Regions from separate parts of the Spirosoma liriopis genome, predicted to be linked through region 1. Evidence: riboswitches for the same ligand, from Rfam matches in the RefSeq annotation. Region 1 holds a riboswitch; the other holds the start of a gene.

The links. A riboswitch is a leader RNA that binds a small molecule or an ion and turns the genes downstream of it on or off. The one in region 1 is predicted to bind cobalamin.
Region 2: it holds a riboswitch for cobalamin, as region 1 does, so the genes downstream of both, M0L20_RS02340 (TonB-dependent receptor plug domain-containing protein) here and metE (5-methyltetrahydropteroyltriglutamate--homocysteine S-methyltransferase) in region 1, are expected to answer to the same signal.

Annotation. Positions count from the first base shown of each region.
Region 1 is NZ_JALPRF010000006.1:83,424-91,104, forward strand. It holds gene M0L20_RS24680 (response regulator transcription factor) at 1-86, opposite strand, end outside; gene M0L20_RS24685 (methylenetetrahydrofolate reductase) at 194-1,192, opposite strand; gene metE (5-methyltetrahydropteroyltriglutamate--homocysteine S-methyltransferase) at 1,450-3,750, opposite strand; cobalamin riboswitch at 3,901-4,106, opposite strand; gene M0L20_RS24695 (Lrp/AsnC family transcriptional regulator) at 4,281-4,742, shown strand; gene M0L20_RS24700 (hypothetical protein) at 4,878-5,063, opposite strand; gene M0L20_RS24705 (PepSY-associated TM helix domain-containing protein) at 5,077-6,210, opposite strand; gene M0L20_RS24710 (SCO family protein) at 6,232-6,867, opposite strand; gene M0L20_RS24715 (hypothetical protein) at 6,867-7,343, opposite strand; gene M0L20_RS24720 (hypothetical protein) at 7,529-7,681, opposite strand, start outside.
Region 2 is NZ_JALPRF010000001.1:553,441-561,121, forward strand. It holds gene M0L20_RS02330 (M16 family metallopeptidase) at 1-690, shown strand, start outside; gene M0L20_RS02335 (M16 family metallopeptidase) at 739-2,115, shown strand; cobalamin riboswitch at 2,222-2,411, shown strand; gene M0L20_RS02340 (TonB-dependent receptor plug domain-containing protein) at 2,556-4,556, shown strand; gene M0L20_RS02345 (DUF5074 domain-containing protein) at 4,777-5,868, shown strand; gene M0L20_RS02350 (M20/M25/M40 family metallo-hydrolase) at 5,896-7,488, opposite strand.

The sequences.
Region 1 (7,681 bases):
TGGGTTTGAAGGCCTTTTTTGATGAACGTTGCTACTTTCAATTCATCTTCAACGACCAGCAAATGGGCAAGGAAATCTGATGTCATATCGCTAGGGTTAGTGCCGGGTTCAATTTTGATCTTCGGTCGCTCGAATAAGGTTCGTTTAGGCCCGGACGCAAAGCTACCTGAACGTTTCGAGGCCGTAGTCGCTTTTATAAACTCTCGATTTTGCTATAAACCTGCGTATCGTCTACAGTTTCCGAACGGCTAGTTGCTAACGGCTTTCTGATACCTTTTTCCTTTAGCAGTTGACCGATCTCATTGGTCATGTAAATCGATGCTTCGATCTCTGCTTTGCGAATAGCAACACTTTCGATATTAAAACCGAAAGGGATGGCATGTTCTGTGCAGTAATCGGTCAGCGCTGATGCAATATCAAGACACACCTTTACCGATTTCTGAAGAATATCATCTGATTTCTTTAACTCTTCCTGCAATTCGAGTGGTACATGAATCCCCAGCCACTCCATAAACTGAAGCGTTTTGGCCGAACCACAAGCAGTAAGCGTGAAAATCAGGGTTGGGGGATGGACAGCCTGTTGACGGCAACGGTGAGCGAGATCGTCAATTATCTGTTTGGCGTAGTCAAGATTAAAAACACATTGGGAAATGAAGTACGATACGCCACAACTCATTTTATCCAGTATTCTGACATCTTCATCGTGTAGCACCTGATGCCGTTCGGGAATGGTTACAGCGCCAATGACGGAGGTTTCCTGGTGCCTGCTCCAGATCTGGTATGCTTCCGACAGACTGGTTTTTACGGGAAAATCCGGAGCGGGCACGCCGACAAAAACTGGATAGAATTTCTGTTGGTGAAGGTCTTCCAGCCAATAAGACAGCTCCTCGGGGCTGAACTTGCCAGCTGGACGGTAGATTATTTTTGGAACCCTCAACTCACCCAAATAGGTAGAAGCAAAGCTAAGCGGGTCCAGCGCGTTGATAAAAGGAAAGGGCCGTTCTTCTGTAGTGCGAGCCGACTCATCCTGTACGTCATAGACGACAAGCCCATCAATGTCCAGGACAGCCAGTCGGTCAATTGTTTTTTGGGCAATCTCAGCGACGCGTTCAGGGAGCGTGCTCGTTTTGGGGGGCGTAATGCCGTACAGCAACACACCTGACTGACCGGATTTGATCTTTTCGAGAAACATTGTTGGTACTTGAGCTAGAGCTTTATGCTTGAATGTCTAAAATAGTGGCTACCAGTTATATGGCACGAGTCATTTCGTATCAGTAGACAGGTGATGTAGCAGTCATTGGCGCCTTTCGTTGGCGAAATATAGTCCAAATACGGTTTATTATTACGCTTCCTCCTTACCGATCGATTTGGCGGCATCAACAGGGTTGATACACGACACAGTCATTTTAGCGGAATGATGAAGGGCGGAATCGCCCGCCCTTCCCTATTTTACCGTACGATTTCTGTACTGATTTGCTCTCGTGCCAGCTTAGCGGCTGCTACCATATTTGTTAAAGCCTCCCTGGTTTCCGGCCATTTTCGAGTCTTTAGCCCACAATCCGGGTTCACCCACAAGTTGTGCGCTGGCAACAGATCTGCGGCCTTGGATAGCAACGTCGTCATTTCTTCCGTACTCGGAACTCGTGGCGAGTGAATGTCGTAGACACCGGGTCCGATTTCGTTTGGATAGTCAAAATGAGCAAACGCATGGAGCAATTCCATTTGGGAACGGGAAGTCTCAATCGTGATTACATCTGCATCCATAGCGGCAATATGTTCAATGATGTCATTAAACTCGCTATAACACATATGAGTATGAATCTGCGTTTGATCGTCAACACCACTGGCCGTTATCCGAAAGGCTTTCACGGCCCAATTCAGGTAGTACGGGCGCTTAGCTTTGCGCAACGGCAGTCCTTCTCGAATCGCGGCTTCATCGATCTGGATGATGCCGATACCAGCCGCTTCCAGCGCCTGAACTTCGTCATGGATCGCCAGCGCGATCTGATTGGTAGTTACCTCGCGGGGCTGATCGTCACGGACAAAAGACCATTGCAGGATCGTTACCGGGCCGGTCAGCATACCTTTCATGGGTTTGTCGGTCTGGGCAGCCGCAAATTGGCTCCAACGTACGGTCATGTCATTCGGACGGCTGACATCTCCGAAAATTACGGGCGGTTTGACGCAACGGCTGCCATAGCTTTGTACCCACCCGTTTTTGGTAAAGAGGAACCCTTCGAGTTGCTCACCGAAATACTCAACCATATCATTCCGCTCAAACTCGCCGTGGACCAGTACATCGATACCGATTGCTTCCTGCCAACGAATCGCGTCGATGGTCGCCTGCTCAATCGATTGTTCATATTGCTCAACCGTTAACTCTCCCTTTTTTAGGTTAGCCCGTAACTGACGAATTTCATCCGTTTGCGGGAAAGAACCAATCGTTGTAGTTGGAAAGGCTGGCAGATTGAAACGTTCACGCTGGATCTGCTGACGAACCGGGAAAGCGCTGGTTCGTTGGGCATCCGTGATGGCTGCCACCCGATCTTTAACCGGTTGCTTGTGTACTTTATGCGAAGCGTGTCGGCTCTGGATTGCTTTTTTATTGGCCTCCAACAACGTCTGGTTTCCGTCAACGATCTGCCCCAGTTCACGTACTTCATTTAGTTTTTGTTTCGCAAAGGCCATCCAGTTTTTGATTTCTGGATCAAGCGCGGTTTCTCCGTCCAGATCGATTGGGCTGTGTAGCAGCGAGCAGGATGGAGAAATGATCACGCGGTTCTTTCCTAGTTTCTCAACAGCCTTGTCGATCAGCTTCAGCGATTTTTCGTAATCGTTCTTCCAGACATTTCGTCCGTCCACAATACCCAGAGAGAGTATAAGCGGATCGGGAGTTAAAGCCAATACTTCATCCAACTGCTCCGGAGCGCGAACCAGATCAACGTGCAACGCCATGATGGGTAAGCTGACAGCCAATGCGGTATTGTCCAGCAAAGCGTCGAAATAAGTAGCGACCATGAGTTTGACGTCACTTACCTGACTAGCAATCTGTCGATAGGCAAACTCAAACGCTTCTTTCTCTTTCTTCGACAAATCGAGGGCTAAGTAGGGCTCATCCAGCTGAATCCATTCGGCACCTAGTTGTCCGAGCCGATTGATGATCTCGACGTATATCGGAACCAATTTATTGATCAACTCAATGCGGTCGAAGCCTTCTTGTTTTTCTTTACCCAAGAGCAGATAACTGACTGGACCAACCAATACCGGCTTGGCCTTTTGACCGAGCAGTTGCCTGGCGTTCGTATACTCGGTGAATACATGTTCGTTAAAAATACGAAACTCCTGATCGGCGGTAAACTCCGGCACGATGTAGTGGTAGTTGGTATCCAGCCATTTGGTCATTTCCATCGCCGTAATATCCAGACCATCCTTCTGGTAGCCCCGGGCCATCGCGAAATAAAGATCGATTTCCTGGTTATGGGCAACTTCGGACAGCACAGGTCTGTAACGCGGAGGGATAACGCCCAGCAGCAGGCTTGTATCCAGCGTCTGATCGTAAAAACTAAAATCATTACACGGAATTAGATCAATACCAGCACCCAGCTGCGTTTGCCAGTTTTCTTCTTTGATCGTCTGAGCAACCCGATTTAATTCCGTCAGGTCGATCTTGCCTGCCCAATACTGTTCGCTGGCTTTTTTGAGTTGTCGTTGTCCACCAATCCGAGGGTAGCCCAGGTTTTGTGTCAGCATTTTTGTTGATTGTTTTGATGAAAACAGGTGAAACGTGCTTCACTAAACGGGACAAGGCTTCGAGAACAGAGCGCACGGCGACACAGAAGCCGACATACAATCGGCTGAAAGGTATAAGGTCAGACTACGTGTTTTATTCCGCGAAAACATTGTCTATTCCCAAAAAAGGCAGGTCTCCTGACTTGTAACCTGGCGTCCGTTCTTCCCAACCTTTGACGGTCAGTGAACGTGCATGGGACGACAGTTTGTGCGTTACGTACAGTTGCGCGACAGTTCGGCTTTAGACCACATCAGCGGCCTGACCGATTCCCTTTTAATTCCGACTCTCGTCGAAAACCTATTTCAGGCACTTTAGAAAATAACGTTAAATTGAACCCTATTGACGGATAAAATTCGGGTCAAAATTATATTACCAGATTTAACATCTACTTACTATATCTTAATTAAGATAAAAATTCTACTTTCGTGGTTGTAATAGTTATTTATTCTCTTTGTAATTGATTCTTCTGTCCACAACAGAAAATCCTTCTATGGAAAAACTAGACGATATAGACGAGCAGTTACTCAAACTTCTGGGAGAAAATTCGAAACAGACTATAAAAGAATTGGCGGATCGGGTAAATCTGTCTCATACGCCGGTTTTTGAACGGGTAAAGCGTTTGGAGTCTAATGGCTACATCAAGAAATACATCGCTTTGATTGATGCCGAAAAGCTGGGCTACGGATTAATCGTTTTTTGTAATATCAAGCTTAAGCAGCATGATAAACGCATTGGACATGAGTTTGTAACTGACATTCTTAGGCTGGACGAAGTAGTTGAATGCTACAATATTTCCGGGGATTTCGACTTTCTTTTAAAGGTGTATGCTAAAGACATGAAACACTACCAGGACTTTGTCTTCAATAAATTGGGTTCGGTAACCAGTATCGGGAGCACCCACAGTACGTTTGTGATGAGCGAGAATAAGAACACCTATAACGTTAATTTTTAACCCGACTTCGTCACTAAGGCACGACTATGCTATCTATAATGCCCTGACAACCAAACAAAAACAAAAATCCGTTTTCAAATTCACCGAGTTGAAACCCTGGCGAATTTGAAAACGGATTTTGCAGTACCTGATCGATCAATGCGTGTTAGAAAAAAGACGGACGAGCATATCGCCGATTCCCAACAGCACGGTAAAATGAATGAGCACCAGTGCCGTCCAGAGCACGACATCCTGCCTTAAGAAAGGCTTCGATTCGGGCAAGGTAACACCTGTATCAGCTAATAGCTGACGTAGATCCTGACGATTTGGTAAGGTAGTCATAGCTGTTTAGCTATTAGGTTGATTTAACCAAAACATATTTCCGGGACGCATTCGGAACGCTTTTTCGGGCACGACGCCACCAAAGCAGAAAGCCGGTAATAGCCAGTAATCCGGGCGTCAAGCCAATAAGTGCATACAGCATTTTTACCGGTAAGCCACCGTAGTTGCCTACATGCAAAGGAAAAAATGTGGCTTCAAGGCGATCACCAATAGGAAGCGCTGCTAAGCGACGAAGCTGAATCAGCTTACCCGTTTGCTGATCAAGACTGACCAAGTTGCCCGTTCCCCACAAAGCCCATTGACCTTCCAACGGACCATTGACCCGAAATTTTCGCTCGGGCTGAGTCGGCAAATAAACGTACGAGGGCTTTAAATCGGGCATTAATTGCCTGGCCTTTTGAAGTAGAGCATCAGCCGATAATACCATTGTTGTATTCGGATGCGTAGGTATTTGCTCGGTTTTCCAGGTTTTCGCTTCGAACGCAAACAGGTTCATCCAGAACCCAGTAAAGAAAATAATCGCATTCAGCAGCAGCGACCAGACGCCGACGACCCGGTGTAAATCGGAGCTAATGGTACGCCAGTTTTTTCTATTAATCCGCACCCGAAAACACAGTACTTTCCAAATTATCTTTCGGTAGACAACCAAACCTGTCAACAATGAGCCTAACATAGTCAGTCCAAACAAAGCCGCCAAAGCCGCACCGGGTACACCCAATTGAAAGCTGAAATGAAACTGCAATAGCCATTCAATGAAGCTAGGGCTGAAATCACTCGATTTACCTTCGCGCAGAATAGTATTCGTGTACGGATTCAACGAAATAAGTCCCAAATCGTACGTAAATAAGCGAGCGTCATTCAGGTATAACCGGAAATCGTAAGCATCCGTAGGACCAGCATTCGGATTCATCCAGGCAATACCATCCAAATTAGGATAACGGGCAGTAATCGTCTGGTAGCATCTGGTCAACGAGCGTTCAGAAAGCGGACGAGATGGCTTTACCATCAACAAATCATGATTGGCTAGTCGATCCAGTTCGTGTCGAAAAACCAGCACCGACCCACTCAGCCCTAATAGAATCAGGAAAACACCCGTGATTAGCCCCAGCCAGCTATGAATAGTAAACAAACGACGCGTTAGCTTCATACAATTCTACTTTTAAATTCGTTACTCATACTCCCGCCGAAGCACGTCAATGTCCTGGATCAACTTCTGGGTACCTTCCAGCGTGGTGCCATCATACATACCCCGGATATGTTTTTCCTTGTCAATCAGCACGAACGCTCCACTGTGTATGTAGCCTCCCGGGGCTGTAGAATCCTTGCTAGCCGTTACCAGATAGTGATTCTCACCGATGTCGTAGATTTTCTCGCGATCGCCCGTCACAAACTGCCACATGTTTCCCGCGACACCCATGTCGTTAGCGTATTGCTTCAACACCGTAGGCGTATCGTGGTCTGGATCGATGGTGTGCGATAAGATGCGTACGTCGTGACTATCCTTATAGGCTTCATAAACAGTCAGCATGTTTTTTTTCATGATCGGGCAGATGGTCGGACAGGTCACGAAGAAGAAATCGGTTACGTAGATTTTGTCCTTAAAATCGTCCTGGGTAATGGTTTTCCCATCCTGGTTAACGAATGAGAAGGCCGGAATAGCGGGGTACTCTCGCTCCGTAACTTTTTTACCATCGACGATTTTGGTCACAGTTTCGGACTCCCCGATATACGGCAGTTTTTCGTCGGTCAGGTGGCAACTACTCAGAGTAACTAATAAGCCCGCGGCAAGAAAGATGGGTTTCATCATCGTTTCAGATAGGCTTGTGCGTCAGTAATACTCTTTCGCATCAATTCACTCATGGCATTGACGCGTTGTTGCTCCTCCTGTAGATAAGCCAGTGCCTGCTGCTCAGTCAATGTAGCGAGTGTATCTCCGTTGTAGTGATGCATCCAGTTCATCATCGACTGGTCTGCCTGTTCCAGCGCAGCCTTTACCGCGAGCCCCCGCTGGTGAGCATTTGCTGAGGCAGGTTGTTTACTTTGTTCGGCGAGTTGTTGGCTTATCGTTTTTTTCAGCCGCATCAGTTCACTCATGGCGAGCATTACACTATCGTGAACGGCTAGTATTTGCTGCTCAAGATCGGCCACGGATTTTGGTTTCGCAGCGGCTTGCGCCGTCGAATGGGATGCGTGTGCAGTCGCATCGGAAGTTGGTTTCGATTGGCAAGCGAATAGCGTTATCGCAGCCAGCATAGCTACGACTATTTTAAATAAATTCATTGGGGATCGACTAGTTGTTCTGTGGCCAGTAGACAGCCACGGATGATTTAGAAACTGTGAATGTTACCTGGTTAGACTGAGCGTCAGCCACGTGCGACTACCGACACAATAAGTTAACTATCAATAGATTACGTGTACGAATGGGAGCCAGTCGTAAAAAAGAGGGTATACTAAAATCGGTTAGTTTAGGCGCAGGGCGGACGAAGCAGACCGCTAGCCGGCGACATGTAGGAAGAAATCAGATAATGAAATACCTGACGATGGCTAAACGCAATCTCACGCGCAAAATCAAATGAAAAATGCGTTTCGCAAAATAATTGGATCGGCGCTGTTTGCTG
Region 2 (7,681 bases), on a different contig from region 1:
GATGTGACGGCGGCTCAGGTAAAGAAGCTGGCCGAAAAGTACATCGAGTCGATTCCGGCCCAGAAATTACCCGACAGCCTGCGCACGGTAGAACCGGCTCAAAACGGTGAACGGCGCGTGACAACCTACAAGGACATTGCTACGCCGAACATTCTGATGGCGTACCACACCCCCGAAGCCCGCAACCCCGACTACTACGCGCTTGATTTGCTGAGTGGTGTGTTGAGTTCGGGAAACTCGTCGCGGTTGATTAAATCACTGGTACTCGATTCGACCATTGCCTCGCGGGCGTCCAGCTACTTTGGCGAGTCGTTCGATCCAAACCTATTTTCGGTCTACGCCATTGCCGCCAGCAATGTTTCGGCGGAGCAACTGGAAAAATCGGTGCTTAACCAGATCGACAAAGTCATCTCGGAAGGCATTACCGACGTTGAGTTGCAGAAATTGAAAAACCAGAAGCTGATGGAATTCTATCGCACGATGGAAACCATCAACGGTAAAGCCAATTCGCTCGGCACCTATGAGCTGTTTTTCGGCGATTACAAAAAGCTGTATGAAGCACCGGCGCTTTACGAGAAAGTCACCAAAGAAGACATTCAGCGCGTGGCCAAAACGTATCTGACGGCCCGCAACCGCACGGTTGGCTATCTGCTGCCAGAGCCAAAAACCAACCCCGCGAAAAATAACTAACTACGATTATTCATTCCCAACGATTCAAAGACCGACGGGCTTTGTAGTATGAAAAAAATAGTCATAATCATAACCGCCTTGCTTATAGCGGGCGTGTCGCTGGCGCAGACATTCAAAGTGCCACCTTACCAGAAGTTTAAACTCAAAAATGGCTTGACCGTCTACCTGATGGAACAGCGCGAAGTACCGCTGATCAACGTGTCGGTGGTCTTCGACGCGGGCGCTGTGCAGGATGGCAACCGCTACGGCCTGGCCAATATGACCGCTGATGCCCTTTTGTTTGGCAGCTCCAAGTACACCAAAGCGCAGCTGGAAGAAAAAGCCGAATACGTGGGAGCCAGCGTAGACACCTATGGCGGAAAGGAAGTAGCGAAACTAACGGCTTCATTTGCCGTGAAAGATCAGGATCTGCTCTTCGACATTATTCAGGACGTAATCACCAAACCGACTTTCGACAAAGGCGAGTTCGATAAATACAAACAGCGGCAACTGCTCCAGCTAACGCAGCAAAAAGAAAGTCCGCGCGCGGTTGTCAATTCGTATTTCAACCGGTTCGTATTTGAAAACCACCCGTATGCCAACCCGATTTCGGGAACCCCTTCGTCGGTGTCGGCCATTACAGCGAATGACGTTCGGCAGTTTTACCAAAAAAACTACACCACCGACCGTGCTGCCATCGCCGTTGTAGGTGACTTCAATACGGCTGCCATGAAAAAGCGGATTACCGATTTGTTCGGTAACTGGAAAACAGCTGCGGCTACCTCACCCAAACTAACGGACCCGACCGTTTCGTTCGACAAAAATCGGGTCTTGCTGGTCAACAAAGACGATGCTCGCGAAACGACCTTTTTGATTGGCGGCAAAGGCATTACGCAAAACAACCCGGACTATATTCCGGTCGTAGTAGTCAACACCATTCTGGGCGGTCGGTTTACGTCCTGGCTCAACGACGCCTTGCGCGTAAATTCAGGATTGACCTACGGGGCTGGTAGCCGGTTCGGTACGTTCCGCAACAGCGGTACCTTCGCCATTTCGACGTTTACGAAAGTGAGTACCACCACGGAGGCCATTGATATGGCCCTTCAGGTACTGGACAGCCTGCACCGCACGGGTATCGACGAGAAAACGCTGCTTTCGGCTAAAAACTACGTCAAAGCCGATTTCCCGCCCCGATACGAATCCGCCGGTTCGCTGGCCGACCTGCTGACGGATATGTTTAGTCTGGGTTTTGACGAGTCGTTTATCAACAATTTCCAGAAGAATGTCGATGGGTTGACGGTAGCGAAAACGCGGCAGATCATCGATCAGTATTTTCCGAAAAACAACCTGCAATTCGTGCTGATCGGCAAAGCGGATACCATCCGCGAAAAGGTCAAGAAATACGGCACAATCACCGAAAAGGAAATTAAGGCCGACGGCTTTTAAATAACGCGCCCATCTGGTCCCCCCTCGAATACACTGTCCGGTAAATTCGTACCGACACATTGATTCAGGACGGACCGGATGGCCGTCTTACGCGTTTATGGCCTATCTTTGTCCGCTCGTTTCAGGTTTGCCCTTCTCGTAAGGGTGATTAAAAGGGAACACCGGTGTAAATCCGGGGCTATTCCCGTAGCTGTAAGTTCTGATTACCAGCCGATAACTAAAAAGCCACTGCCGTTTGGCGGGAAGGCGTTGTCGGTAGAACAAGCCAGAAGACCTGCCTCAAACGAATTCATGATTCGAGCTTTCGGGTAAAAAGCCGGAGATGAAAGACAGTTCGGTTAGGTGGCGCGTCACCTGTGCGGTCACAAACGAGCAACGGTTCGTTTGTCTTTTATTTCAGTTTCCGACAGCTCATTACTTAATCTCATTTTACCTGATTAATGATGAGCAAAATCAGTACATTTCTTTCGGCGGCTCTGGCCGTATCCTCCCTGTCCGCTCTGGCGCAGGACAATCCACAAGTTCCTTCTTCGAACTCGGTTCAACTGGATGCCGTGACGGTCACGGCCAACAAGATTGAACAAAAGCTTTCTCAAACCGGCAAAGTCGTTACGGTGCTGTCTGACTCGGTATTGCAACGCTACGCAACACAATCCGTGAGCGAACTGCTGTCGCGGCAGGCCGGTCTGCAAATCGTCGGTTCGAATGGACCACTCGGCACCAACACGGACATTTTTCTACGGGGAGCCTCAGCCGGTAACACGTTGATTCTGCTGGACGGACTGCCGGTTTACGATCCGTCTGGCGTAGCGAACACCTTCGACCTGAACTTGCTGACAGTGGGCGAGTGCGACCGGATCGAAATCTTACGGGGAGCGCAATCAACCAGTTACGGTTCCGATGCAGTGGCGGGCGTCATCAACATTTTTACGAAGCGCGCGAGCAGCAATGCCGTTGGCCGTAAGCCGTTTGGCGTGAATGCAACGGTTAACTACGGTACGTACAAAACCTTTCGGGGAAGCGTGGGCGTAAGCGGCCAAACCAATAGGCTATCGTACAACGTGCAGTACACCCGGCTGTCGTCGGCGGGTTTCTCGTCGGCCACCGATCCCACCGGCACAAATAATTTTGACAAGGATGGTTACCGGCAGAACGCCTTACTGGCCAATTTTGCGTTTCAAGCAACGTCACGGCTTACGCTGAAAGTACAGGGTTTGACGACGGCCTACTCCGCCGACATCGACGCCGGAGCGTTTGCCGATGATAAAGATTTCACGTTCAAGAGCCAGTTCAAGCGGTTAGCGACCGGCTTCGATTACAAGCACGCCCAGGGCAAACTGTCGTTTAACTATAGCATTGGTGATAGCCGCCGGACGTTTAAGAACGATTCGACAGCGGTTGAGCCGAACGCATCGGAGATTTACTCGTACCAGCAATACGGGGGGCTAGCTCACTTTGCGGAAGTGTATCACAACCTGAAGCTGGGTTCCTGGAGCGAATTGCTGACCGGTGCGGATTATCGTTTTAGCAACACCGACCAAAGTTACCTGTCGATCAGCCAGTACGGTCCTTACCAGTCACCACCCATTGGAAAAGATACCGCCCGTGTTGGGCAACTTGGTGTGTATGCCACGGCCATCCTCACCCCCTACCGAGGTCTTTCGGTCGAACTGGGTGGTCGCTACAACCGGAATTCGTTGTACGGAAACGTGTTTACGTACTCGTTTAACCCGTCTTACCTGCTGTCGGATCGGATCAAGATCTTTGCTAACCTGTCGTCGGGATTCCGGGCGCCTTCGCTTTACCAGTTATTTTCGCCGTACGGCAACAAAACACTGCGGCCCGAATACAGCGTCTCCACCGAAGCCGGATTGCAAGTATTCACCAAAAGCCGCACGGCCTGGGTCCGGGCCGTTTATTTCGACCGGCAGATCAAGGACGTTGTATTTTTTGAATCGCTGAACAGCGCACCCTTCGGTCGTTATATCAACTTCGACCGGCAGCACGATCACGGTCTGGAACTGGAAGCACAGGCGGCTATTAACAAACTGACCCTGTCAGGCAACATTACCTGGCTAACGGGTAAGGTAACGACTGCTAATGCCGGACGCGACACGACCTACAACAACCTGTTTCGGCGACCCAAGACTCAGATCAACCTGAGTGTAGGCTATCAGATTATACCGCGCCTGTTCGTTTCCGCCACGATGCGCTCCATCGGTGAGCGTACCGATCGTTTTTATAACGGAGAAACCTTTGCAACGGAGAGCGTGACGCTGACCTCTTATACCACGATTGATCTGTACGCGGAAGGGCAGATTACGCCTAAACTGCGTTTATTCGCTGATGTTCGTAATTTGTTTGACCAAACCTATTACGATGTCTACGGCTATAACACCCGCCGTCGGAATGCGAACATTGGTATTCGCTTTACTTGGTAAGGGGTAAGGCAGTCAAATCGGCTCATCGGTAACGAAGATGATGCATTCAGGCCGGTTGGCAGCAACCAGAGAACAACAACGAGGTCTTTTGCAAACGGGTAACTAACCGGAGTACGCGGAGGGTAATTTCAGGCACAAAAAAAGCGTCAGGGAGCGCGGTATGTCAGCAATAAATCGGTTCTTTGTCTAATAAAATAGCTCAGCCGTAACGTTTATGACCATGCGTACTCTTCTACTCAACAGCCTTAGCCTTGCTTTTCTGACGCTTTTTAGTGGAGCCTGCCACGTTGGAGATGCCCCGCCTTCGCCCTATGAGCGGGGTGCGTACGTTGTCAACGCCGGTTCTCCCTCAGCCAATAACGGGACAATTTCCTTTATCGCCCGCAACACCAATACGGTTACGAACGATGTGTTTACCGCTGCTAATGGCCGATCCTTGACCGGCATTATCAAAGACTACGTAGAGATCGATGGGAAAGGGGTGATTCTGCTCGATAACAACGCTGCGGGTCAGGATAAAGTTGAAGTCGTTGAATCGGGTACGTTTAAATCACTGGTGACGTTCCAATCACCGGACGTAGAAAATCCGCGATTCGTTATTTATGCCGCCCCCAACAAGGCGTATATCAGTTGCTGGGATGCCGTAGGAAGCGGAGGAAACGCCTTCGCTAACCCCGGCTATATCCTGGTGCTGAACCTAGCCTCCCGGACCGTCAGCAAAAAGATACCGGTTCCGAAAGGTGCCGAGCGCATGGTACTGGTCGACAAAGAAGTGTTTGTTGGCAGCGCGGGTGGCGAACGGGTACTCACCGTGATCAATACAGACACGGATGAGGTTGTTCAGCCGGGTATCGATGCGGGCGTCAATGCCAATCCAGTTGGGTATGATTTCAATCAAAAGCTGTGGGCCTATGTACCGTCAACCAACGAAATGGTGCGCATCAATCCGGCGACAAAACTAGTCGAAACCCGGCTGCGCGTTGGCAATGGCTCCCGAACGCCCAGCGCCATCACGCTGAGCGCCGACCGAAAGCTTTTTTTCTTTGTCAATTCCTACAACGATAACGGCAGATTGCGGGGCGAAACGTACCGTTTTTCGATCAACGATACGGACATTCAGGCCAGTACACCGTTTATACGCCGTTTCTTCAGTGGACTCAGTACAGACCCCAATGACGCACGCGGATTGATTTATGCCGCTGTGACGCCTTCGAATGATCAACCGGGTTACGTGCTCCGTTATCAGCCCAACGGCGCTCTGGTTGACTCCGTTCGGGTTGGCATTGCCCCTAGCCGTTTCTTCTTTCGGTAGCTATCTGGTAATTGTTGACGGATAGCGCTAGTTCAGCGGTGTCGTCAGAATAGACAGGCAGGTTTTTATACCTGTCCGTAAGTTACCGAGTCGTAAGTTTTCGTTCGGGCTATGCTGGTTGTTGTCCATGTTAACCAGCGGGACGATGACTGCCGGAATGTTCAGCGCTTGAATAAACGGTACGACGGGCACGGTTCCTCCCATGATGCGGATGATTACCGGGTCCCTCCTGACCGGCTCTTTACCAAATCCATTAGTCATTGCTTTTCGCAGCCAGACGCCCATCGGTTCGTTGATACTCGTTCGGAAAGCTGGCGTACCTGCATTGCCTTCGAAGTAAACAAGCTGCGCGTATTTCAATCGTTCTTCGGGTGTAGGTACATGGTCTAGCACGGTAAACCCTTGCTTTTCGATGTGCTTGCGGACCAGTTCGACCATCCGTTTTCCGTCGGTTTCGGGCACCAGCCGAATGTCGAACAGCGCGGTAGCTTCACTCGGCACAATGGTTGCTGCCCCTTTGCCGATCTCAGCGGACTTCATGCCCCGGACATTCAGCGACGGATATTGCAGCGACTCCTGGTAATTACTGCCTACTTTGTCCTCCTGGGCAATCAGCAACGCTTTGTTGATGTCCTGTTCCTTATCCGGCACGGCGGCCATGATCTTTTTTGTTTCATCATCGAACGCAATACCCTCGTAGAAACCCGGAATCAGGACCCGCCCCTGCTCATCTTTCATCGACGTAATCAGCCGGGCGAGCCGAAAGGCTGGATTGGGCGCGTAATTTCCAAAATGCCCGCTGTGCTGGGGAGTAGCAGGTCCGTAGGTTGTAATGGTGAACCCGGCGTTTCCCCGACAGCCGAACGTGAGCGTTGGCAGGTTGGATGAATGCATCGGACCGTCCATGACAATCATGTAATCGGCCCGCAATTTATCTTTATACGTGTCCAGTGCCCCTTTCAATGAAGGTGAGCCTTTCTCTTCCTCCGAATCAATGATGATTTTTATGTTGAAAGGCGGGGTTTTCTTTTGGGCCTGTACGATGTCGAGCGCGTTGAGCATCATAATGATCGGCCCTTTATCATCCGACGTAGACCGACCGAACAGACGCCACTCGTCGTTAACTACTGTCTTAGGTGGATTAGAACTCAATTCTTTATAGTCACCGGCGCCCGTTTTCTCCTTCAGTACGGTCACAAACGGATCTTTCTGATTCCATTCATTAGCCCGTACCGGTTGACCGTCCAGGTGAAAGTAAAACAGAACCGTTTGGGTAGCTTTAGGAAATGTTTTCTCGGCCAGAACCAGCGGCAGATTAGCGGTTTTGAGTACGGTTGTCTGGAATCCTCGTTTCGCCAACGCTTTTTCAGTCCACGCAATGTTGTTGAGAATATCCGATGCATTGACCGCGTCATTGGGTAAGGCCACGTACGCGCTAAGCTCATCGATGGCAGGCCACAGCTGCTTGTCAACCAACGCGTCTATCTGCTTAGAACTCGGACTCTGCGCTAAAACACTACCTGGATAACTAACGACAAGCCAAAAAGCAATCCAGATAAGGCGATGGCATTGGGGTTTGCTAAAAGACTGGTCGTGCCGATTTGTTTGCGGGAACGTCATCTTGAGGTTTTGTAGGAAGGTATAGGACGAAATAAGAAAACATATATGTACATTCAAATATTCTACAATTTCGCAGCTATTCGAATATAACAATCTTTTGAATATGTATCATTGCGCAAAACTTACTACTATATAATTAAAAATTCAATCTATTTATTCACTGTTTGTAGATTTGAATTTATTATTCGCCCTA